2 regions of the Streptomyces sp. NPDC049577 genome follow, and region 2 is predicted to be linked to the other one. Evidence: riboswitches for the same ligand, from Rfam matches in the RefSeq annotation. Region 2 holds a riboswitch; the other holds the start of a gene.

Region 1 (10,100 bases), on a different contig from region 2:
ATGGTCCTGGAGCTGGACCGGCTCTCCCCGGACTACGGCCGTGCTCTGGGAGCTGACCTCCCGGCTCCGCGAGCGCAAGAACATCAAGGCTCCCCTGGTGCCGCTCGCCATCGGCGGCGTCGCCATGACCGTCGCCGGCTACGTGGGCGGCGCGGAGGGCGCCTGGGTGGCGATGGCCTTCACCGCGCTGGCGGTGCTGGTCTGGCGGATGACCGAGTCGCCGGACGACTACCTGAGGGACGTCACGGCCGGCATCTTCGCGGCGTTCTACGTGCCGTTCCTCGCCACCTTCGTGTCCCTGATGCTGGCCGCGGGGGACGGCAACTGGCGGGTGCTGACCTTCCTGATCCTGACGGTCGTCAGCGACACCGGCGCCTACGCGGTCGGCTGGCGCTTCGGCAAGCGCAAGCTCGCCCCGCGCATCAGCCCCGGCAAGACCCGCGAGGGCCTGGTCGGCGCGGTGCTGTTCGCCATGGTGGCGGGCGCGCTGTGCATGCAGTACCTGATCGACGACGGCGTCTGGTGGCAGGGCCTGCTGCTGGGCCTCGCGGTCGCCGTCAGCGCCACCCTCGGCGACCTCGGCGAATCCATGATCAAGCGGGACCTGGGCATCAAGGACATGGGCGCCCTGCTCCCGGGCCACGGCGGGATCATGGACCGGCTGGACTCCCTGCTGCCGACGGCACCGGTCTTCTGGCTGCTGCTGGTGGTGTTCGTCGGCTCCTAGCCGCCGACCTGCGGCTTTGGCCGGTTGTTCGATACGTGAGGGGCTCGTCGTCCACAGGGCGGCGGGCCCTTCGCCGTACGTCTGCGACACTGGTAGAACCATGCCTGCACCCGGAGAACTCACTTTCGTCGCGCCGCGCGGGGCCAAGCTGCCCCCGCGGCACCTTGCCGACCTCAGTCCCGCCGAGCGCCGTGAGGCCGTCGCCGCGATCGGCGAGAAGCCGTTCCGCGCGAAGCAGCTGTCCCAGCACTACTTCGCCCGGTACGCCCACGACCCGGCGGCATGGACGGACATCCCGGCTGCCGCCCGCGAGAAGCTCGCGGGCGAACTGCTGCCGGAGCTGATGCGTGTGGTGCGGCACATCTCGTGCGACGACGACACCACCCGCAAGACCCTCTGGCGGCTGCACGACGGCAAGCTCGTCGAGTCGGTGCTCATGCGCTACCCCGACCGGGTCACCATGTGCATCAGCTCGCAGGCGGGCTGCGGCATGAACTGCCCGTTCTGCGCCACCGGCCAGGCCGGTCTGGACCGCAACCTGTCGACGGCCGAGATCGTGCACCAGATCGTCGACGGCATGCGCGCCCTGCGCGACGGCGAGGTGCCCGGAGGCCCGGCGCGGCTGTCGAACATCGTCTTCATGGGCATGGGCGAGCCGCTCGCGAACTACAAGCGCGTCGTCGGCGCCATCCGCCGGCTCACGGACCCGGAGCCGGACGGCCTGGGGCTGTCCCAGCGCGGCATCACCGTCTCCACGGTCGGCCTGGTCCCCGCGATGCACCGGTTCGCCGACGAGGGCTTCAAGTGCCGTCTGGCCGTCTCGCTGCACGCGCCCGACGACGAGCTGCGCGACACCCTGGTGCCGGTCAACACCCGCTGGAAGGTCCGCGAGGTCCTGGACGCCGCCTGGGAGTACGCGGAGAAGTCCGGCCGCCGGATCTCCATCGAGTACGCCCTGATCCGCGACATCAACGACCAGGCGTGGCGCGGCGACCTCCTCGGCCGGCTGCTGCGGGGCAAGCGGGTGCATGTCAACCTCATCCCGCTCAACCCCACGCCCGGCTCGAAGTGGACGGCGTCCCGTCCCGAGGACGAGCGGGCGTTCGTCGAGGCCATCGCCGCGCACGGCGTGCCGGTGACCGTCCGTGACACCCGCGGTCAGGAGATCGACGGGGCCTGCGGCCAGCTGGCCGCCACGGAGCGCTGAGCGCACCCACCGGCACCGCCACCGGCACTGATACGGTGCCTTCGCACAAATGAACAATCCGACAGGGGAGCGCTTCGGCGCTGAGAGTGCGGCACCTGCCGCAGACCCTCGGACCTGATCCGGGTCATGCCGGCGTAGGGAGTCAGCATCATCATGAACACCAATCTGCGGCGTGCCGTCTGCGCGGCCGCCGTCGCCGTCCTCGGCCTGCCCGTTCTGGCCGCATGCGGGTCGGGCTCGGACGACCAGGGCTCGGGCGAGTCCGGTGGTGGGGGGAAGGGCAGCAAGACCGTCACCCTCGTCTCCCACGACTCCTTCGTCGCCTCCGACTCCGTGCTCAAGGAGTTCACCCGCCAGACCGGCTACACGGTCAAGACGATCAAGGGCGGCGACGCCGGCCAGGCCGTCAACCAGGCGATCCTCTCCAAGAGCCATCCGCAGGGCGATGTGTTCTTCGGTGTCGACAACACGCTCCTCTCCCGCGCGCTCGACAACGGCCTCTTCACGCCGTACACGGCCAAGGGCCTGGACCGGGTGGACAAGAAGTACCAGCCGGACGCGAGCGAGCACCGCGTCACCCCCGTCGACACCGGCGAGATCTGCGTCAACTACGACCGCGCCTACTTCGCCGGCCACAAGCTGGCCCCGCCGCAGTCCTTCGACGACCTGGTCAAGCCGGAGTACAAGAACCTCCTCGTCACCGAGAACGCGGCCACCTCCTCGCCCGGCCTCGCCTTCCAGCTCGCCACCGTCGCCAAGTACGGCGAGACCGGCTGGCAGGACTACTGGAAGAAGCTCAGGGCCAACGGCGTCGAGGTCGTCGACGGCTGGGAGCAGGCCTACAGCGAGCGCTTCTCCGGCTCCGCCGGCGGCAAGAAGGCCAAGGGCGACAAGCCGCTGGTCGTCTCCTACGCCTCCAGCCCGCCCGCCGAGGTCGTCGGTGCCGAGCCCCTGCCGGCCGAGGCCCCGACCGGTGTCGCGACCGGCACCTGCTTCCGCCAGACCGAGTTCGCCGGGCTGCTCAAGGGCGCCAGGAACACCGAGGGCGGCAAGGCACTGCTCGACTTCCTGCTGAGCCGTACCTTCCAGGAGGACATGCCGCTGCAGATGTACGTCCGACCCGTCAACCAGGACGCCAAGCTGCCCGAGCTGTTCACCAAGTACGGCGCGCAGATCGCCGACCCGCAGGTGCTCGCGCCCGAGCAGATCGCCAAGAACCGCGACCAGTGGGTCAAGGAATGGTCCTCGCTCGTCCTGAAGTAGAAGCACCCGGCGCGGCGGCGGACCGGAAGCCGCCCCGAGCGGGAGCCCGGCGCACGGCGGTGCGGCTCGGCCTGATGGCCGTGCCGCTCGCCTTCTTCGGGATCTTCTTCGCCTACCCCGTCACCGCGATCGTCTCCCGGGGGCTGACGGACGGCGGGCAGTGGCAGCTCGCCCGCATCGGCGAGGTCGTCACGGACCCGGGCACCGGGCACGTCCTGTGGTTCACCACCTGGCAGGCGGCCGCTTCGACGGCGCTCACGCTCGCCCTCGCGCTCCCCGGCGCGTACGTCTTCGCGCGCTTGGAATTCCCCGGCAAACGACTGCTGCGCGCGCTGGTCACCGTGCCGTTCGTGCTGCCGACCGTCGTCGTCGGCTCCGCCTTCCTCGCACTGCTCGGGCGGGGCGGGCTGCTGGACGAGATGTGGGGCGTCCGCCTGGACACCACCGTCTGGGCGATCCTCGTCGCGCATGTCTTCTTCAACTACGCGGTGGTCGTCCGCACGGTCGGCGGACTGTGGGCGCAGCTCGACCCGCGCCAGGAGGAGGCCGCCCGGGTGCTCGGCGCCGGCCGGTGGGCCGCCTGGCGCCGGGTGACCCTCCCCGCGCTGGCGCCCGCCGTGGCGGCCGCGGCCCTCATGGTCTTCCTCTTCACCTTCACCTCCTTCGGTGTCGTCCAGATCCTCGGCGGCCCCCGCTACGCCACCCTGGAAGTGGAGATCTACCAGCAGACCGCGCAGCTGCTCGATCTGCCCACGGCCGCCGTGCTCACCCTCCTGCAGTTCGCCGCCGTGGCCCTGCTGCTGCTCGTCCACGCCCGGACCGTGCGGCGCCGCGAGAGCACGCTGAAGCTGGTCGACCCCGCCCGCACCGCGCGCCGCCCCCGCGGGGCCGGTCAGTGGGCGCTGCTCGGCTTCGTCCTCGCCGTCATCGCCCTGCTGCTCCTGCTCCCGCTGGCCGTACTCGTCCTGCGCTCCTTCGACGGCCCCCACGGCTACGGCCCGGACTTCTACCGCGCGCTCGCCTCCACCGGGGGCAACGGCGCAACGCTGGTCGTCGCCCCGCTGGAGGCCATCGGCAACTCGGTCGCGTACGCGCTGGCCGCCACGGCCATCGCCGTGGCGATCGGCGGGCTCGCCGCCGCCGCGCTCACCCGGCGGGACGGAAGCCGGCTGGTCCGCGGCTTCGACGCGCTGCTGATGCTGCCGCTGGGCACCTCGGCCGTCACCGTCGGCTTCGGCTTCCTCATCAGCCTCGACGAGCCGCCGCTGGACCTGCGCACCTCCTGGATCCTGGTGCCGCTGGCCCAGGCGCTGGTGGGCGTGCCCTTCGTCGTCCGCACCATGCTGCCCGTACTGCGTGCCGTGGACGAGCGGCTGCGCGAGGCGGCCGCCGTGCTCGGCGCCTCACCGCTGAGGGCGTGGCGCGAGGTGGACCTGCCGCTGGTCGGGCGGGCCCTGGCGATCGCCGCCGGCTTCGCGTTCGCCGTGTCGCTCGGCGAGTTCGGGGCGACCGTCTTCATCGCCCGCCCCGACAACCCCACCCTGCCGGTGGCCGTGGCCCGGCTGCTCGGCCGGCCCGGCGAGTTCAACTACGGGCAGGCGATGGCCCTCAGCACGATCCTGATGCTGGTCTGCGCGGCGGCGCTGCTGGTACTGGAGCGCGTCCGCGCCGACCGTACGGGAGAGTTCTAGATGTCCCTGAGCCTGAAGGGCGTCACCGTCCGCTTCGGTGAGCGCGCCGCGCTGGACGGCGTGGACCTGGACGTCGCCGAGCACGAGATCGTGTGCGTGCTGGGGCCCAGCGGCAGCGGCAAGTCGACGCTGCTGCGGGTCGTCGCCGGGCTGCAACGGGCCGACGCCGGGCGGGTGTTCCTCGGGGGCGAGGACCTGGACGGGGTGCCGACGCACCGGCGCGGGGTGGGCCTGATGTTCCAGGACCACCAGCTCTTCCCGCAGCGGGACGTCGGCGGCAACGTCGCCTTCGGCCTGCGGATGCGGGGCCTTCGCCGGCGGGAGGCCGGGCGCACGGTCGCGGAGACGCTGGAACTGGTCGGGCTGCCGGGCGCCGAGCGGCGGGCCGTGGCCACGCTGTCCGGTGGCGAGCAGCAGCGCGTCGCGCTGGCGCGTGCGCTGGCCCCCGAGCCGAGGCTGCTGATGCTGGACGAGCCGCTGGGGCAGCTCGACCGGGGGCTGCGGGAGCGGCTCGTCGTCGAACTGCGCGCCCTCTTCCGCCGGCTGGGCACCACCGTGCTGGCCGTCACGCACGACCAGGGCGAGGCCTTCGCCCTCGCCGATCGCGTCGTGGTGATGCGCGACGGGCGGGTCGCGCAGGCGGGTACGCCGCTGGAGGTCTGGCAGCGGCCGGCGTCCGAGTTCGTCGCGCGGTTCCTGGGGTTCGACAACATCGTGCCGGGGACGGTGAGCGGGGCCCGCGCGGAGACCGTCTGGGGGGCCGTCCCTGTCCCGCCGGGGACGGCGGCGGGGGCTTGCCGGGTGCTGGTGCGGCCGGGCGGGGTGCGGGTGGTTCCGGTGGGGGAGGCGGGGCTGTCGTGCGCCGTGACGGCGCGGACGTTCCGGGGGGATCACGTCGCGGTGCGGTTGCGGCCGGAGGCCGGGCCGGAGCTCGAAGCGTCGTGCGGGCTGGGGGGTGCGCCGGAGGTGGGGGCGCGGGTGGGGGTCACGTTCGACGTGGCCGAGGTCGTTCTGCTCCCCTGACCCGCCCCACGACTGCCCACAACCTCAGCCGACGGGCTCCCGTTCCCGCTCCGGCTCCGCCGGAGCTCCGTGGCTGTCCGGTTCGCCGAAGCAGGCCACCGCCACCGCGCCTGTCACCGCGAGGATGAAGCCCAGGATCGCCACCCAGGCGAAGCCCGGGCGGGACGCGTCGCCGAGCCAGAGGACGCCGATGATGCCCGGGAGCACCGTCTCGCCCACGACGAGGGCCGCCGTCGCGCCGTTGACCGAGCCGATCTGCAGGGCGACCGTGTGCAGGTACATGCCCACCGCGCCCGAGACGAGGATCGCGTAGAGGGCGGGGTCGGCGATGAGGGTGGGCAGGTCGAAGGGGTGGACGCCGTCGAGGATCCGGACGCCCACGCCGATCGCGCCGAAGCCGAGGCCGGACAGCAGGCCGGCCAGGATCGCGGCCCGGGAGCCCAGCAGCCGGACGAGCACGGTGCCGCCGGCCATCAGGACGACCGAGACGACCAGCAGCCACCAGTGCGTGGACATGGCGGTCTCGCCGCTGCCCTCGTGCCCGGCCGCGGTGGCCAGAAGTACGAGCGCCGAGCAGACGACGGCTATGGAGGACCACTCCCGGCCGTTCAGCCGGATGCCCAGCAGCTTGACGCTCAGCAGGGCGGTGACGATGAGGTTGGCGCTGATGACGGTCTGGGAGAGGAACAGCGGCAGCAGCCGGGCCGCCAGGGCGCCCAGCCCGAAGCCCACGAAGTCCAGGACGGTGCCGAGCATGAACTCCCAGGTGACCGCCGCCTTGGCGGTGGAGGACAGGCTCGGTCCGCCGTGCTGGGTCACCTCCGCGGTGGAGGCCGCCGCGGCCTCCCGGCGGGCCGATTTGCGGGAACCCACGGCCTGCAGGACCGATCCCGTGCCGTAGCAGGCCGAGGCCGCGACAGCCGTCACAAGGCCGATGATCACCAATAGCTCCGTTCACCTGAGAACCGTCGTGCGCAAGAAGGCAGACGTCGATATCGGTGCCGGAGTTGCCTCGGGTCAAGAACCGGTCAAGAGACGTGCGTCATCAACGGGTGAGCGGCAGTGCGGCCAGTTCGGCGATCACCCAGGTGAGGGGCGCCAGGGCGGCCAGCAGGACGCAGGTCCGCACGGCCGCGGCACCGCGCAGCAGGGACGGCGGGATGCCGAGGCGCAGCAGCGCCTCGGTGGTCTCGCCGCGGAGGGTGCGGGCGTCCAGGGCGGCGGTGATGGCCGTGGCGGTGGCGCAGGCCATGACGACGGCCGCGCCGAGCCCGGTCAGCGGTCCGAAGGGGCGCGGCCCCGAGTGCTCCCAGGCCGCGCCGTACAGCTCGGCGCACGCGAGGGCGGCCGCGGCGACCGCGCACACCACGCCGAGCGGCCGGCCGATGCGCGTGGCGGCGTCCTGCAGTATCCGCCCGGCCAGCAGCCGCATCGCACCGGGCCGCCCCGCCGCGAGCAGTACGCCGCACCAGTGCGTCAGGCCGGGACCGGCCAGGACGAGGCCGACGGAGGCGAGCAGCCAGCCGCCCAGCAGCCCGGGCGAGGCGGCGCCCTGCCGGCCGGGCAGTGCGAGCAGCGCGCTCGGCTGGGGGGCGGGGGCGTGGCCCACGTACGCCTCCAGGGCGAGGCCCATGGCGATGACCGCCACTCCCCACGGCAGACCCGCGTAGGCCGGCCGGCGCTCCGGCAGCGGCTCTCCGGAGGCCGTGGTCTCGGGGGCGCGGCCCGTGGGCTGCTTGCGCGGGCGCAGCAGGACGGCGCACGCGCCCGCGGCGAGCGCCGGCAGCAGGCCGAGCAGCGTGAGGGTCGCGCCCCACGGCAGCGTCGCCCGGCCGTCCAGCACCGCGGCCGCGGAACCGCTGAACGGCGTGGTGCCCAGGCTGCCGCGCAGTTCCAGGTAGGTCAGGAGCGCGGCGGCGCTGCCGAGGCCGCAGGAGATCGCCGTAGAGGTCGCCGCGAGCAGCGACAGCCGCACGGGCCCGAATCCGGCGGCGTCCAGCCCGTCGCGCGGCCGGGTGGCCGGATCGCTGCGGGCGACCGTGACGGCGAACTGCACGACGGCCGCCAGCGGTACCGCGCACCACAGCAGCCGTACGACCGATTCCTCCGTCCGCGCGGGATGCGCCGCGGCGTACCCCAGCGTGCACAGCAGCAGGAAGCCCACTCCCGCGGCGGCGAGCGCGACCAGCAGCCGCCGCAGCAGGACGAGCGGGTGCGCGCCGCGCGCTAGGCGGAGACTGAGCACGCGGCCCTGCCCTCCCCTTCGGACGCGTCCGGGACCGGGATGGCGCCGCTGCGGCGGCCGTCGGCGAGGGCGACCACGCGGTCGGCGAGGCTCGCGCTCTCCTCGTCGAGGGTGGCGAGGACGACGGTGATGTCGTGCGAGCGGGCGGCCGTGGTGAGCGTGCGCAGCACCTGCGCGCGGTCGGCCGTGTGCAGCGGGGCGGTCGGCTCGTCGGCGAAGACGACGGTCGGTTCCCCGGCCAGGGCGCGGGCGATGGAGATGCGCTGGCGCTGGGCCTGCGACAGCGTGGCGGGGCGCTTGCGGGCGCAGTCGCCGACGTCGAGGCGCTCCAGCCACTCCAGGGCGGTCTGCTTGGCGGTGCGGTGGCCGACGCCGCGCGCCAGCAGCGGCAGGGCGGCGTTCTCCCAGCCGTTGAGTTCGGGGACCAGGTGGGGTTCGCTGTCGATCCAGCCGAACCGCTCCCGGCGCAGCCGCTCGCGGGCCGCGCGGGAGAGGGTGTGCACGGGGGCACTGTTGAACCACACCTCGCCCGGGTCCGGCAGGAGCTGTCCGGACAGGCACTTCAGAAGCGTGGTCTTGCCGGAACCGCGGGGCCCGGTGACGGCGAGGATCTCCCCCTCGCGGACGCCGATCGAGATCCCGGTCAGGGCTGGGGAACCGCTGTAGGAATAATGCAGGCCACGTGCCCAGAGCACGTCGTTGTCCGGCGGGGCCACCATATCGAGCACCTCGGGTCGCTGAGAGGGTCCGTTCCCCTGACCGGGTGAACGAACCGGAGGCCATTGGGTCACTGGCACCGTACGGAACGGTGATCCTAGCCTCCGCCCAGGCTCGGCGCGGGAGTGCCCTACTTTCCTCCCATCGGACTCATTCGGCCGGGCGCACCGGGTGCACGGCGGTGCGACGAGGGCGCGGAGCCGGGGTGTCCGGCGCGCAGCGGCGCGGCCTGCGCACGCGGGTGCGCGCGGGCCGCGCCGGTGCGGGGCGCGGTCAGATCTTCGTCCAGGCCTCGGTCAGGACGCCCCGGACGATCTGTTCGATCTCGTCGAACGTCGACCGGTCCGAGATCAGCGGCGGCGCGACCTGGATGACCGGGTCGCCGCGGTCGTCGGCCCGGCAGTACAGGCCGTTCTCGAACAGGGCCTTGGAGACGAAGCCGTAGAGCAGCCGCTCGCACTCCTCGGGCGTGAACGACTCCTTGGTGGTCTTGTCCTTGACCAGCTCGATGCCGTAGAAGAAGCCGTTGCCGCGCACGTCGCCGACGATCGGCAGGTCGTGCAGCCGGGAGAGGGTGGCGTGGAAGGCCGCCTCGTTGTCCAGTACGTGCTGGTTGAGGCCCTCGCGCTCGAAGATGTCGAGGTTGGCCAGGGCGACGGCGGCCGAGACGGGGTGCCCGCCGAAGGTGTAGCCGTGCAGGAAGGTGTTGTTCCCCCGGAAGAACGGCTCGGCGATCCGGTCGGAGACCACGGCCGCGCCGATGGGGGAGTAGCCCGAGGTCATGCCCTTGGCGCAGGTGATGATGTCGGGCACGTAGCCGAACTTGTCGCAGGCGAACATCGTGCCGAGCCGGCCGAAGGCGCAGATGACCTCGTCGGAGACGAGCAGCACGTCGTACCGGTCGCAGATCTCGCGGACGCGCTGGAAGTAGCCGGGGGGCGGCGGGAAGCAGCCGCCGGCGTTCTGCACGGGCTCCAGGAAGACGGCGGCGACGGTGTCCGGGCCCTCGAAGAGGATCTGCTGCTCGATCTGGTCGGCGGCCCAGCGGCCGAAGGCCTCGGGGTCGTCGCCGTGGACCGGCGCCCGGTAGATGTTGGTGTTCACCACCTTGTGCGCGCCGGGGACCAGCGGCTCGAAGGGGGCCTTGAGGGCCGGGAGGCCGGTGATGGCCAGGGCGCCCTGCGGGGTGCCGTGGTAGGCGACGGCCCTGGATATCACCTTGTACTT
Region 2 (13,416 bases):
GAAGTGTGCGCCTCGGCCGCGGCGCGGCGCTAGGGGTGGCAAACAGATCCCCTACCGCCACGGTCCGGCGGAGGGGCGACTAGCCGTAGGCCGGCGAGACGTACACCGTGCGCGGCGGCTGGTACTCCACGACGAGGACCAGCGTGCCGCGCTCGATCCGCTCGCCGGGCTCCGCCGCGTACGCCAGGAAGGCCTCCGCCCCGCCGCGCACGCGCACCATCACCTCGCCGACCAGCCCGGGGCCGATCGCCCCCGTCACCCTTCCGAGCTCTCCCACCATGCGGTGGCCCCCCCTCCCGCGTCACTTCGCCCGGCGGCGCCTGCCGCCCCGCGCCCGGGAGCGCCCGCCGGATCCCTTGACCGCATTGTGCCGGTCGGCACTGACAACCAGCGCGGCCAGTACGGTCGTCACCGGCACCGAGGCCACCAGCCCGATGCTGCCGACCAGGGTGCGGACGATCTCCTCCGCCACGATCTCGCTGGTCGCGACCGTGCCCACCCCGCTGTCCGCTATCGAGAAGAGCAGCAGGAGCGGCAGGGACGCGCCCGCGTAGGCCAGGACAAGGGTGTTGACCACCGACGCGATGTGGTCCCGTCCGATGCGCATCGCCGAACCGTAGAGTTTGCGCCAATTCGCGGACGGGTCGGCCTCCTTCAGCTCCCACACCGCCGACGTCTGCGTCACCGTCACGTCGTCGAGCACACCGAGCGAGCCGATGATGATGCCCGCGAGCAGCAGACCGCGGATCTCGATCTGCGGGTAGAGGCCGTGCACCAGCCCCGTCTGGTCGTCGGTGTTGCCCGTCAGCCGCGCCCACTCGGTGAAGAGCGACCCGAGCAGGCCGATGACCAGCAGCGACGTCAGGGTGCCCAGGACGGCCACCGAGGTCCGGGCGTTGAGGCCGTGGCACATGTACAGCGCGATGAGCATGATCGCGCTGCCGCCGACCACCGCCACCAGCAGCGGATCGCTGCCGTGCAGGATCGCCGGCAGGATGAACAGCGTCAGCACCCCGAAGCTGATCGCGAGCGCGACCAGGGCGAAGACCCCGCGCAGCCGGCCGACCACGACGACCGCCAGCGCGAACACCGCCGCGAGCACGGCCATCGGCACCGTGCGGTCCACGTCCGTGACCGAATAGCGCAGGTTCTCCGGCGCCTTGGGCGCGTAGGCGAGCACCACCTTCTCGCCCACGGAGTAGTGGCGCGGGGCGTTCGGCTGCACGATCTCGGTGAACTCGCGCCCCTTGTCCGGGCCCGAGGTGACCTCCACCGACGACTTCTCGCACGGCCCCTGGGGCGGGGCGGGCGCACCCTCCTGGCCGGGCGCCGGCTGCTGCGGCTGCGCGCCCACCTTGGCGCAGTCCACCTCCTCGATCTTCACGACCCGGCCCGACTCGGTCTGCTGGTCGAGCCCCACCCCGGTGTGCGGATGCGGCGGCGCGCCGCCCGGCCACAGCACCACGAGCCCGGCGAGCACCGCGATGCCGAAAGGAATCAGCACCGCCGCGATCACCTTGCGCAGATGCGCCGAGACGGGCGTGGCCGGGCCGTGGCTGTGTCCGTGGCCATGGCTGTGGCCGTGGCTGTGCCCGTGGGCATGGCTGTGTCCGTGGCCCTGGCCAGGGGTCTGTGCGGGCGCGTGCGGTTCCGTTCGGGTCACCCCCCGATCATCGCAAGCCCCCCTGGCCCTTCGGCCGGGGTAGGCGCTAGCGTTGTCCCGCCTTTGCAATCGCGGGAGCTCGGAGCACCGGGCTGAGAGGGCGCTGACCTCCGTACAGATGTACGGAAACGGCTGCGTCGACCGCCGAACCTGTTACCGGGTAATGCCGGCGTAGGGAGTTCTGGTCTCATGACCTCGCAAGATGCACGCACGTCCGAATCCGGCCGGGAGATCGGCTGGCACAAGGACTATGTGACGGGCTCGCGGCCGGACCTCAGGGTGCCGGTGCGGCGGGTGCACCTCACCAACGGGCAGGACGTCCAGCTGTACGACACGTCCGGCCCGTACACCGACCCGAACGTCGAGACGGACGTACGGCGCGGACTCCCGCCGCTGCGGGAGAACTGGATCATCGGGCGGGGCGACACGGAGGAGTACGCCGGTCGTCCCATGCGCCCCGAGGACGACGGGATCAAGCACACCTCGCCCCGTGGCGGCCTCAAGAACCTCGACGCGGTCTTCCCCGGCCGCCCCCGCCAGCCCCGCCGGGGCCGTGGCGGCGCGGCGGTCACCCAGCTCGCCTACGCGCGGCGCGGGGAGATCACCGAGGAGATGGAGTACGTCGCGCTCCGCGAGAACGTCTCCCCCGAGACGGTCCGCGAGGAGATCGCGGCGGGCCGTGCCGTCCTTCCGGCCAATGTGAACCACCCCGAGATCGAGCCGATGATCATCGGCAAGAAGTTCCTGGTCAAGGTCAACGCCAACATCGGCAACTCCGCCGTCACCTCCTCCATCGAGGAGGAGGTGGAGAAGATGACCTGGGCGACCCGGTGGGGTGCCGACACGGTCATGGACCTGTCCACCGGGCGCAACATCCACACCACCCGCGAGTGGGTGCTGCGCAACTCCCCGGTGCCCATCGGGACCGTGCCGCTCTACCAGGCCCTGGAGAAGGTCGACGGCAAGGCCGAGGAACTGACCTGGGAGATCTACAAGGACACGGTCATCGAGCAGGCCGAGCAGGGCGTCGACTACATGACGGTCCACGCCGGCGTGCTGCTGCGGTACGTCCCGCTGACGGCCCGTCGCAAGACCGGCATCGTCTCGCGCGGCGGTTCGATCATGGCCGCGTGGTGCCTCGCGCACCACAAGGAGTCCTTCCTCTACGAGAACTTCGAGGAACTCTGCGAGATCCTCGCGGCGTACGACGTGACGTACTCCCTGGGCGACGGCCTGCGGCCGGGCTCGATCGCCGACGCCAACGACGAGGCGCAGTTCGCGGAGCTGAGGACGCTCGGCGAGCTGAACCGCATCGCCAAGCGGCACAACGTGCAGACGATGATCGAGGGCCCGGGCCACGTCCCGATGCACAAGATCAAGGAGAACATCGACCTCCAGCAGGAGATCTGCGAGGAGGCCCCGTTCTACACGCTCGGCCCGCTCACGACCGACGTCGCGCCCGCCTACGACCACATCACGTCCGGCGTCGGCGCGGCGATGATCGCCTGGTGGGGCACCGCGATGCTCTGCTACGTCACCCCCAAGGAGCACCTGGGCCTGCCGGACCGCGACGACGTGAAGACCGGCGTCATCACGTACAAGATCGCGGCCCATGCGGCGGACCTCGCCAAGGGGCACCCGGGGGCGCAGGAGTGGGACGACGCGCTCTCCGACGCACGCTTCGAGTTCCGCTGGGAGGACCAGTTCAACCTGGCCCTCGACCCGGACACGGCCCGGGCCTTCCACGACGAGACGCTGCCGGCGGAGCCGGCGAAGACGGCGCACTTCTGCTCGATGTGCGGGCCGAAGTTCTGTTCGATGAAGATCTCGCAGGACATCCGGCGCGAGCACGGCGGCGAGCTCGCGGCCGCCGAGATGCAGGCCGAGGCGGAGGCCGAGGCCGGGATGGCGCAGAAGTCGAAGGAGTTCGCGGCGGCGGGGAACCGGGTGTACCTGCCGATCGCCGAGTAGCCCCGGCTACCGGCTCCCGCCGGCCCTGACGCGGCGCCCCGGCCTCGGCCGGGGCGCCGCTGCCGTCGGTGGCTCCCTCATGGACCGCTCCCGGCGCGGGCGTCAGTGGCCCAGGCTCGCCTTGAGCACCACGATGAGCAGGCCGAGGACCAGATTGACCGCTCCCGCGGCCAGCACCAGCCGGAACGAGGCACCCGCCCGCAGGGCGGCGGTGGTCGCCCAGCCGACCTGGCCGGCCACCGACACGGCGAGTGCCAGCCACAGTGTTCCCTCGTAGCCGAGTCCCAGCAGCGGGCTGACGACGACCGCGGCCGACGGAGGGACGGCGGCCTTCACGATCGGCCATTCGCCGCGGCAGACGCGGAAGATCTCCGCCCGGCTCAGCGGCACATGCAGGATCCGCTCCCCGAAGAGGCGGGCGAACACGTGGGCGGCCCAGAACACCAATCCGGTGGACAGGAGCAGGACGACCAGTTCCGGCCGGGACGGCGCGGCGACCGCCCCGGCCCCCGCCACCACCGAGGCGGCGAGCAGCGAGCCGTACACGGCGCTCGTGTAGTCGGCCCGCGCGGTGCGCGCCGGTGGCGTCCGCGCGTCCTGTGCGGAGGGCCGGCCCCTCATGGTTCCAGTGTCACCGCGTGGGGCACCGGTCGCACGGTGACCGGCCGGTCCGGCGGGTTGGTACGGTCGACGCCATGCCCTCCGACTCGCCGTCCTTCACCGAGCGCGCCCGCCGGCAGCAGATCATCGAGTGCACCATCGACCTGATTTCCACCAAGGGCTATCCCGCGACCTCCCTTTCGGCGATCGCCGAGCGGGCCGGGATCTCGAAGGCGGCGGTGCTGTACCACTTCACGTCCAAGGACAACCTGACCCGGGCCACGCTGGAGCAGGTGCTGGAACGCTTCATGGCGTACGTCTCCACGCGTGTGGCCGCCCAGCCGGATCCGCTGGCGGCGATCGTGGCGTACGTCCGGGCGATGGTCGGGTACCAGCAGGCGAACCGCCGGCACGTGCGGGTGATCACGGAGATGCTGCTGGACGACGAGGGCGGTACGCGGCTGAAGACGCCCGGCCGGCACGACACCCACGGTCGCTGGCAGATGCTGGCCGGTCTGCTGGCGGAGGGTCAGCGTGCCGGGCTGTTGCGCGAATTCGACACGCGCAGTGTGGCGCTGGCGATCGGCGGGGCGATCGACGGGGTGATCGCGCACTGGCTCGACCACCCCGAACTGGACCTCGACGCCGCCGTCGACGAGCTGGAGACCTTCACCCGGTACGCCATCGCGCGCCGGGACTGAGCGCGGGGAGCACGGCGGGCGTGGTACTCGTGCGCCCCCGCGTCCTCACGCCCGCGCGAAGGCGGGTGCGTGCTCCGGGCGTATGCCGACTCCGCCCAGGTACGCCGCCACGGTACGCAGCGGCGGCACCCGGCGCAGCACCCGGTACGGCAGGGGCAGACGGCCGGGGACGAGCGTGCCGGCGAGGGCCGGGCGCAGCAGTACCTCGTGCTCGCCCAGCTGGATCCGCTGGGCGAGAGCCATCGGCAGCCGGCGCCGCCGCTGCACCCGCGCGAGGTCCTGTACGCGCACCGTGCCGCGCCGCAGGGGCTCCGCGAGGATGCGCGCCGCGGCGACGGCGTCCTGGATGGCGAGGTTGACGCCCACGCCGCCGACGGGCGACATGGTGTGGGCCGCGTCGCCGATGCACAGCAGCCCCGGCCGGTACCAGCGGGGGAGCCGGCCCATCGAGACCTCCAGCAGTTTGACGTCGTCCCAGGAGCCGATCGCGTCCGTCGTCCCGGCGTCCCAGCCGAAGAGGGCGCCCAGCCGGTCCCGGAACCACTGGATGTCGTGGGCGCGCAGCTCGCGGTCGCGGCCCTTCGCGAAGAGGTAGGAGGTCTGGAAGTAGTCTCCGCGGTCCATGGTGACGGCCACCTGGCCGCCGCCGACCCGGCCGAAGACCCTGCCGTCCCCGGGCCCGGCGCCGGTGTCCGGCACCGGCACGCGGACCTGCCAGACGTCCATCGGCACGTCGAACTGCTGCTGCCGCAGCCCGGCCTGCCGGCAGACGAGCGAGTCCCGTCCGTCGCAGGCGACGATCAGGTCCGCTTCGATCTCGCCGTGCGTGCCCTGCTCGTCGGTGTACCGGACGCCCGTCACCCGGCCGTCCTCGGTGAGCAGACCGGTGACGGGGGTGGACATCCGCAGAGTGAAGGAAGGTTCCTGCGCGGCGGCGCCCGCGAGCAGGTCGAGGAAATCCCACTGCGGGACCATCGCCATGTACTTGTACGGGCCGGGGATGCGCCGCAGGTCGGCGGCGAGGACGCTGGTGCCCTCGATGTGCATCCGCATCTGGTCCATCCTGCTGTGCGGAAGCCGTGCGAAACGCTCGCTCAGGCCCAGCTCGTCCAGCAGCCGCAGGGTGGACGGGTGCACGGTGTCCCCGCGGAAGTCGCGCAGGAAGTCCCGGTGCTTCTCCAGGACCGTCACCTCGATCCCGGCCCTGGCCAGCAGCAGCCCGAGCATCATGCCCGCCGGTCCGCCGCCCACCACACAGCACGTCGTGCGTTCCATCGTCGCCCCGCCCTCCCGGTCCCGACCGGCCCCGTCGACCAAGCATGTCTGACCGGTCGGTCAGTAATCTAACCGATCGGTCAGGCGGACCCAAGGGGCGACCCCCGCGCCGCGTTCGTGCGGTGCTACTCCGGGTGGTGTTCGGGCCCGCCGTACTCCGGGCTGGTGTAGTCGGGGCTGGTGAAGCGGGGGCGCGTGGGCGAAGGGTCGCGCTCGGGAACGGAGAAGCCCGGGCGCGTGTAGCCGAGCTGGGGCGTGCGGCCGAGCCCCTCGCGCTGCCCGCCGGCGTACGACCGGGGCGGCGTGGCCGCCGGGGCGCTCGCGAGGGCCTCGCGGAGGAAGGGCAGGATGCCCCGCTCCAGCAGCGCCTGACGCCACGCCTCGCGGGCCCGGTCGGCCTGCCGCGCGGCCGGGTCGCCGTCCGGCGCGGGGTCGGCGCCCCGGCCGTTGCGCAGGGCGGTGAGCAGTATGCCGGTCGTGGCGATGAGCACTCCGGCAGCGGTGAGGCCGCCGAACCACCAGCCGACGGCGATCATGGGGCCGGCCACGGACTCGTCCGAGCCGACGGTCCGCATGGCGTAGCCGATGATGAGGAAGAGCAGCGCGGCGATTCCGGCGAGCACGGGCGCCAGCACGACGAGGACCGCGCCGGCGCCCGCTCCCGGGGCCTCGGGGGCGTACCCGGAAGGGGCGGATTCCGGGCCGGGCGCCGCACCGTGATCCGGTTCGCCGCCCTCCGGTCCCGGCCGGACCGCGGCGGACCGGGCGCGCAGTTCCTCGCGCGCCTCGACGTAGTTCCGGTATTCCGTCATCGCGCAGGAGGAGATGGCGGTCATGGCCCCGATGGCCATGGTGCGCAACTGTTCGGTGTTGAGCCGCTTTCCTATCGCGGCGGCGAGTTCCGGGTCATGGTTCGCGGCACGCAACGCCTGGTCGAGGACCCGCTCGAATTCCGGGCGGTCTTCGGCCAGCAGGTGCGGAGCGCTGTTCATGTGCATCCCCCGATGCTCCGTAGGGCCTCGGTGCCGGCCGGTGCCGGCGGTGGGCGGAAACGGAGGAGAGCCTGCTACGGATAAGCCGATGGTAGAGCGGTACCGGCGCGAGGTGACAGTGTGTTTCCCGAATTACCCCGCGCCGGTGGAACTCGTCATCTGCCCGGCGTACGCGCCCGCGAATCCTCAGCCGGCCAGCGGAAGTTGCACCACCAGCAGTTTTCCGGCCATGGTGACGCCGCCGTCCATGGCCAGCGCCAGGCCGTCGGCGTACAGGTGCGGCCCGTCGACGGCCGGCGCGCCGTCCTCGCCGTCGGCGTCCTCGGTGCCGACCTCGCCCAGCAGATAGGGGATCGGGCTGTGACCGTGCACGATGCGGCTGCCGCCGTAGGTGCGCAGCAGTTCGCCGGCGGCCAGCGGGCCCGCCTCGTCGTCACGGAAGGCGAAGCGCTTGGTGAACTTGCGGAACAGGTCCCAGCACTCGTCCGGGTCGTTGCGCTGGAGGGCCTCGGTGACCGCGTCGTTGACGGCCTCGATGGAGTCGCCGTAGTCGAGGTAGGCCGTGGTGTCGGAGTGCAGGAGGAGGTGCCCGTCCTCCTCGGCGATCGCGTCGAGCCGGGACATCCACTGCAGGTGGTGGTCCTCCAGGCGCTCCATGTCGGTGCGCTGCCCGCCGTTGAGCAGCCAGGCCGCCTGGAAGGAGGCGGTTCCGGCGCCGGAGTTGACGGGCGTGTCGGCGAACCGCTTGGCGCCGATCAGCAGCAGCTCGTGGTTGCCCATGAGCGCCTTGCAGTAGCCGCCGGCCGCCGCCGCCTCGGCGGACAGCCGCATGACCAGGTCGATGACGCCCACGCCGTCCGGGCCGCGGTCGGTGAAATCGCCGAGGAACCACAGTCGGGCGTTGCCGGCCGACCAGTGGCCGTCGGCGTCGATCAGGCCTTGCGCGGCGAGCGCCTCGTGCAGCTCGTCGAGGTAGCCGTGGACGTCGCCGACGACGTACAGCGGCCCGGGGCCGGAGGGCAGCGGCTGGGCCTGGGGCTGCGGCTGGGGCGCGGAGACCGGGGTGAGCTCGACGGTCGGCACGTCGGCCGGGGCGCTCGTGCGCGCGATGACCGGCAGGTCCCGGGCGGTGGGCGTGTAGCCCTCGGGGTAGTCCGCGGGCGGCTCGGCGGGCGGCGCGGACCGGCCGTATCCGGGCATGCCGGGCACGGGGGAGTGCGCCGCGTACCCGGAGAAGGGCGGCATCGCCGCCGCGGTCCCTGCCGCAGGTCCCTGACCGGCCCCCTGAGTCATCGACCCCTCCACCATCGCGCCGCCGTGCACCTTGTGGACCTTGCCTGGTCGCCGGCGGTCCGCAGTGTCGTGCGCCCATCATAGGAATGACCGTCGCGGCTTGTGACGCACCAGGGGCCGTGAATCGGGGAAGGAGACAGGGATCGCCTGTCTTTTCTCCCCAAATGTAACGATAAATGCGCCGGTGGCGGCGGCGTGCCGGGGGCGGCGGCGACCGCCGGGCACGGACCCGTGATTTCCCCCTGAGCCGGAAGCGCGACGCGCGGGGTTGACGGGCGGGGGCCGCCGGGCCCGCCGGGTCAGCCGGTGGCCGGGCCGCGCGGGGCGCTCACGGAGGTGCGCGGGGGGCGTCGCTCGGACGAGGTGCGCACGATCAGCTCCGTCGGTATCACCTGCTCCACCGGGCGGCCGGTGTCCAGCCCCTCGATGGCGTCGATCAGCAGCTGGACAACCGCCGTGCCGATGCGGCGCGGCTTGAGCGACAGCGTGGTGATCGGCGGTTCGGTCGTCGCGTAGACCGTCGACTCGGAGCAGCAGACCAGCAGCAGGTCGTCCGGGACGCGCAGCCCGTAGCGGCGGGCGGCCGCGAGCAGATCGGTGCCGTTCGGGTCGAAGAGCCCGTAGACCGCGTCCGGCCGGTCGGGCCGGGCGAGCAGCCGGTCGGCGGCCACGGCTCCGGCGCAGGGGTCGTACGCGGGGTACGCCTCGTACACCGGGTCCTGGCCGACGCGCTCGCACCAGCCGAGGTAGGCGTGGGTGGACAGCCGGGTGTACGTGTCCGTGGTGGTGCCGGTGAGCAGGCCGATCCGCCGGGCGCCGGCCGCGGCGAGGTGGTCGAGGATGCCCAGCACGGCGGCCTCGTGGTCGTTGTCGACCCAGGCGGTGACCGGCAGGCTGCCGGCCGGGCGGCCGTCGGAGACCACGGGGATGCCCTGGCGGACCAGGTCGGAGACGACCGGGTCGTGGTCGGAGGGGTCGATGACGACTGTGCCGTCGAGGGCCACGTTGGACCACACGTCGTGCCGGGACGTCGCCGGGAGGATGACGAGGGCGTAGCCGCGGGCCAGTGCGGCGGAGGTGGCGGCCCTGGCCATCTCGGCGAAGTAGGCGAACTCGGTGAAGGTGAAAGGTTCATCCCCGTACGTGGTCACGGTCAGGCCGATGAGCCCGGACTTGCCCGTGCGGAGGGTGCGGGCGGCGGCCGACGGGCGGTAGCCCAGCCGGTCGGCGACCTCGCGGACGTGGCGGCGGGTCGCGTCCGGTAGCCGGCCCTTGCCGTTGAGCGCGTCGGAGACGGTCGTGATCGAGACGCCCGCGGCCGCGGCGACGTCCCGGATGCCCGCCCGTCCCTGCCGGTTGCCCCGGCGGGCGGTCTCGGCCCGGCTCACCTGGTGCTTCCCTGCTGCTGTCATGGCGAGCCGATAGTAGGGCTCGGTTGGTCCAGCGGCCGGGAGCCGCGGAGAGCGGTTGACAGGCACGTTTCTGCGCTGGCCAGCCTGCCAATGATCATGGAATCACAGGTAGTTGGCACGGTCTGCGGCGGGCCGTCCGGCTCCGGCCTCTCCGCGCCTCATGAATGGTCCAGGTCTCGAAGAGGTCTCAACTCACCTTCACGGGCGATGCGCGCCACGGCGCTCGCCACGGCGCGCGAAGACAGAGGGAGCGCCCTTCTCACTCTGGACGCCGCCCGGGGCAATCCTCATAAGGTGTGCAGTATTCATGTCCCATCCAGGAGGACCCGCGGTGACCGAGAAGACCCCGAAGCTGCGCCCCGCTCTCGAGAGCGTTCCTACCTACAAGCCGGGCAGGCCGGCCGCCGAGGGCGGCCCGGTCGCGTACAAGCTGTCCTCCAACGAGAACCCCTATCCGCCGCTGCCGGGTGTCCTGGAGAGTGCCGTCACGGCCGCGGGCTCCTTCAACCGCTACCCGGACATGGCCTGCGCGGGACTGATGGCCGAGCTGGCCGAGCGCTTCGACGTGCCGCTGACCCATCTCGCCACGGGCACCGGCTCGGTCGGCGTCGCCCAGCAGTTGGTGCAGGCGACGGCGGAGGCCGGTGACGAGGTCATGTACGCCTGGCGCTCCTTCGAGGCGTACCCGATCATCACCCAGGTCTCCGGGGCCACCCCCGTGCAGGTCCCGCTGACCTCCGGCGAGGTGCACGACCTGGACGCGATGCTCGCCGCGATCACCGACCGGACCCGGCTGATCTTCGTCTGCAACCCCAACAACCCCACCGGTACGGTCGTGCGCCGGGCCGAGCTGGAGTCCTTCCTGGACCGGGTGCCCTCGGACGTGCTGGTCGTGCTGGACGAGGCGTACCGCGAGTTCATCCGCGATCCCGAGGTGCCGGACGGCATCGAGCTCTACCGCGACCGGCCGAACGTCTGCGTGCTGCGCACCTTCTCCAAGGCGTACGGGCTGGCCGGCCTGCGGGTCGGCTTCGCGGTGGCGCACGAGCCGGTGGCGGCGGCGCTGCGCAAGACGGCCGTGCCGTTCGGGGTGAGCCAGGTCGCGCAGGACGCGGCGGTCGCCTCGCTGCGCAGCGAGAAGGCGCTGGCCGAGCGGGTGGACGCGCTGGTGGCCGAGCGGACCCGGGTGGCCGGGGGCCTGGCCGCGCAGGGCTGGACGGTGCCGGAGACGCAGGCCAACTTCGTCTGGCTGCGGCTGGGGGAGCGCACGGTGGACTTCGCGGCCGCGTGCGAGCGCGCCGGCGTGATCGTCCGGCCGTTCCCGGGCGAGGGTGTCCGGGTGACGATCGGCGAGACCGAGGCGAACGACCTCTTCCTTCGGGCGGCGGAGGAGTTCCGCAAGGAGCTGTGACACTGCCGGAGGCCTGCCGGAGATCTGACGGAGACCTGCCGCCGAAGCGACGGCCTGGACGCCGGGTGCCCCTTCCGGGGTGCCCGGCGTTCGCGTTTTCCGGTCCGGCGGGGCGAGGTGACGGAGAGGCACCCCCCGCATGACTGTCCGAAAACCCCGTGTGCCATCATGGCTTGTGAATGTGAACGCGTTCACAAGCTCGCTTTGATGTCCTGCTTTATCTGGGTCATACACGGGCAAACGCGGCGACGCGGGTGACGCGACAGGCAAAGGAGGACCGGATGGATCTGGCTCTGGCACCGGAGACGCTGGCGCGCTGGCAATTCGGCATCACCACCGTCTACCACTTCCTCTTCGTCCCCCTGACGATCAGCCTCGCCGCGATCACCGCCGGCCTGGAGACCGCGTGGGTGCGCACCGGCAAGGCCACGTACTTCCACGCCACCAAGTTCTGGGGGAAGCTCTTCCTCATCAACATCGCGATGGGCGTGGTCACCGGCATCGTGCAGGAGTTCCAGTTCGGCATGAACTGGTCGGACTACTCGCGCTTCGTCGGTGACGTCTTCGGCGCGCCGCTCGCGATGGAGGCGCTGCTGGCCTTCTTCTTCGAGTCCACCTTCATCGGCCTGTGGATCTTCGGGTGGGACCGGCTGCCGAAGAAGCTGCACTGCGCCTGCATCTGGATCGTCGCGGTGGGCACCGTGCTCTCCTCGTACTTCATCCTGGCCGCCAACTCCTGGATGCAGCACCCCGTCGGCTACACCGTCGACGAGGCGACCGGCAAGGCCCGGCTCACCGACATCTGGGCCGTGCTGACGCAGAACACCACCCTGGTCGTCGTCTTCCACACCCTCACCGCCGCGTTCCTCACCGGTGCCGCCTTCGTCGTCGGCATCGCCTCCTTCCACCTCTGGCGCGCCAAGCGGCGGAGCCTGCGGGGCGAGGAGAGCACCGAGAAGCAGCGCCACCAGATCGGCGCCATGCGCGCCTCGCTCCGCGTGGGCCTGGTCGTCGCGGTGATCGCCGGTCTCGGCACGGCGATCAGCGGCGACTCGCTCGGCAAGGTGATGTTCGAGCAGCAGCCCATGAAGATGGCCGCCGCCGAGGCCCTGTGGGACACCCAGGCACCGGCGCCCTTCTCGGTGTTCGCGGTCGGCGACGTGAGCAAGGGCCACAACAGCGTCGAGATCGAGGTCCCGGGCATCCTGTCCTTCCTCGCGCACAGCAACTTCACCGAGGCCGTGCCCGGCATCAACGACGTCGCACGACAGGAGGCCGACCGCTACGGCGGCAAGCCCGAGGACTACGTCCCCAGCATCTTCATGACCTTCTGGGGCTTCCGCCTCATGATCGGCTTCGGCATGACCTCGTTCGTCGCCGGCATCGTCGGCCTGTGGACCACGCGCAGGAAGCGCTGGCTCGACCCGCGCTTCCGGACCGGCGAGCACGAGGTGCCGAGGCTGATGCTGACGCGCACCCGCGAGCTGAGCCCCTTCCTCACCGCCTGGTCCTGGCGCATCGGCATCCTCACCATGGGCTTCCCGCTCATCGCCAACTCGTTCGGCTGGATCTTCACCGAGATGGGCCGTCAGCCCTGGGCGGTCTACGGGCTGATGAAGACCGGTGCGGCGGTCTCGCCCGGAGTGGGCCAGGGCGAGGTCCTCATCTCCATGGGCGTCTTCACGCTGCTCTACGCGGTGCTGGCGGTGGTCGAGGTGAAGCTGCTGGTCAAGTACGCCAAGGCCGGCCCGGACACCGACGAGCTGCCGCCCGCGAGGGACCCCCGGCTCCGGCTGCCCTCGGGCCGCGACGGCGACGGACCCGCCCGGCCGGCCGGCGACCCCCGGGACACCGGGGACGCCGAGGACGCCGACAAGCCGCTGACCTTCGCGTACTGACGCGGCGGACGGAACGGAGACACCCCCCATGCACCTCCACGACTTCTGGTTCGTGCTGATCGCCTTCCTGTGGACGGGCTACTTCTTCCTGGAGGGCTTCGACTTCGGCATCGGCGTCCTGACCGGGGCACTGGCCCGGGACCGCGTCGAACGCCGGGTGCTGATCAATACGATCGGCCCGGTCTGGGACGGTAACGAGG

The links. A riboswitch is a leader RNA that binds a small molecule or an ion and turns the genes downstream of it on or off. The one in region 2 is predicted to bind thiamine pyrophosphate.
Region 1: it holds a riboswitch for thiamine pyrophosphate, as region 2 does, so the genes downstream of both, AB0K09_RS22150 (thiamine ABC transporter substrate-binding protein) here and thiC (phosphomethylpyrimidine synthase ThiC) in region 2, are expected to answer to the same signal.

The regions. Positions count from the first base shown of each region.
Region 1 covers NZ_JBFAPH010000210.1:53-10,152, forward strand. Annotated here, with positions in the region: partial or broken gene AB0K09_RS22135 (TerD-family protein) at 1-27, shown strand, start outside; partial or broken gene AB0K09_RS22140 (phosphatidate cytidylyltransferase) at 44-727, shown strand; gene rlmN (23S rRNA (adenine(2503)-C(2))-methyltransferase RlmN) at 828-1,934, shown strand; TPP riboswitch at 1,988-2,092, shown strand; gene AB0K09_RS22150 (thiamine ABC transporter substrate-binding protein) at 2,088-3,197, shown strand; gene AB0K09_RS22155 (iron ABC transporter permease) at 3,173-4,888, shown strand; gene AB0K09_RS22160 (ABC transporter ATP-binding protein) at 4,889-5,911, shown strand; gene AB0K09_RS22165 (hypothetical protein) at 5,936-6,853, opposite strand; gene AB0K09_RS22170 (hypothetical protein) at 6,957-8,156, opposite strand; gene AB0K09_RS22175 (ATP-binding cassette domain-containing protein) at 8,138-8,875, opposite strand; gene AB0K09_RS22180 (aspartate aminotransferase family protein) at 9,147-10,100, opposite strand, start outside.
Region 2 covers NZ_JBFAPH010000001.1:12,838-26,253, reverse strand. Annotated here, with positions in the region: gene AB0K09_RS00110 (hypothetical protein) at 80-280, opposite strand; gene AB0K09_RS00105 (YibE/F family protein) at 302-1,663, opposite strand; TPP riboswitch at 1,725-1,859, shown strand; gene thiC (phosphomethylpyrimidine synthase ThiC) at 1,853-3,634, shown strand; gene AB0K09_RS00095 (hypothetical protein) at 3,737-4,255, opposite strand; gene AB0K09_RS00090 (TetR/AcrR family transcriptional regulator) at 4,330-4,935, shown strand; gene AB0K09_RS00085 (FAD-dependent oxidoreductase) at 4,981-6,210, opposite strand; gene AB0K09_RS00080 (hypothetical protein) at 6,336-7,208, opposite strand; gene AB0K09_RS00075 (metallophosphoesterase) at 7,389-8,510, opposite strand; gene AB0K09_RS00070 (LacI family DNA-binding transcriptional regulator) at 8,795-9,907, opposite strand; gene hisC (histidinol-phosphate transaminase) at 10,239-11,318, shown strand; gene AB0K09_RS00060 (cytochrome ubiquinol oxidase subunit I) at 11,600-13,216, shown strand; gene cydB (cytochrome d ubiquinol oxidase subunit II) at 13,245-13,416, shown strand, end outside.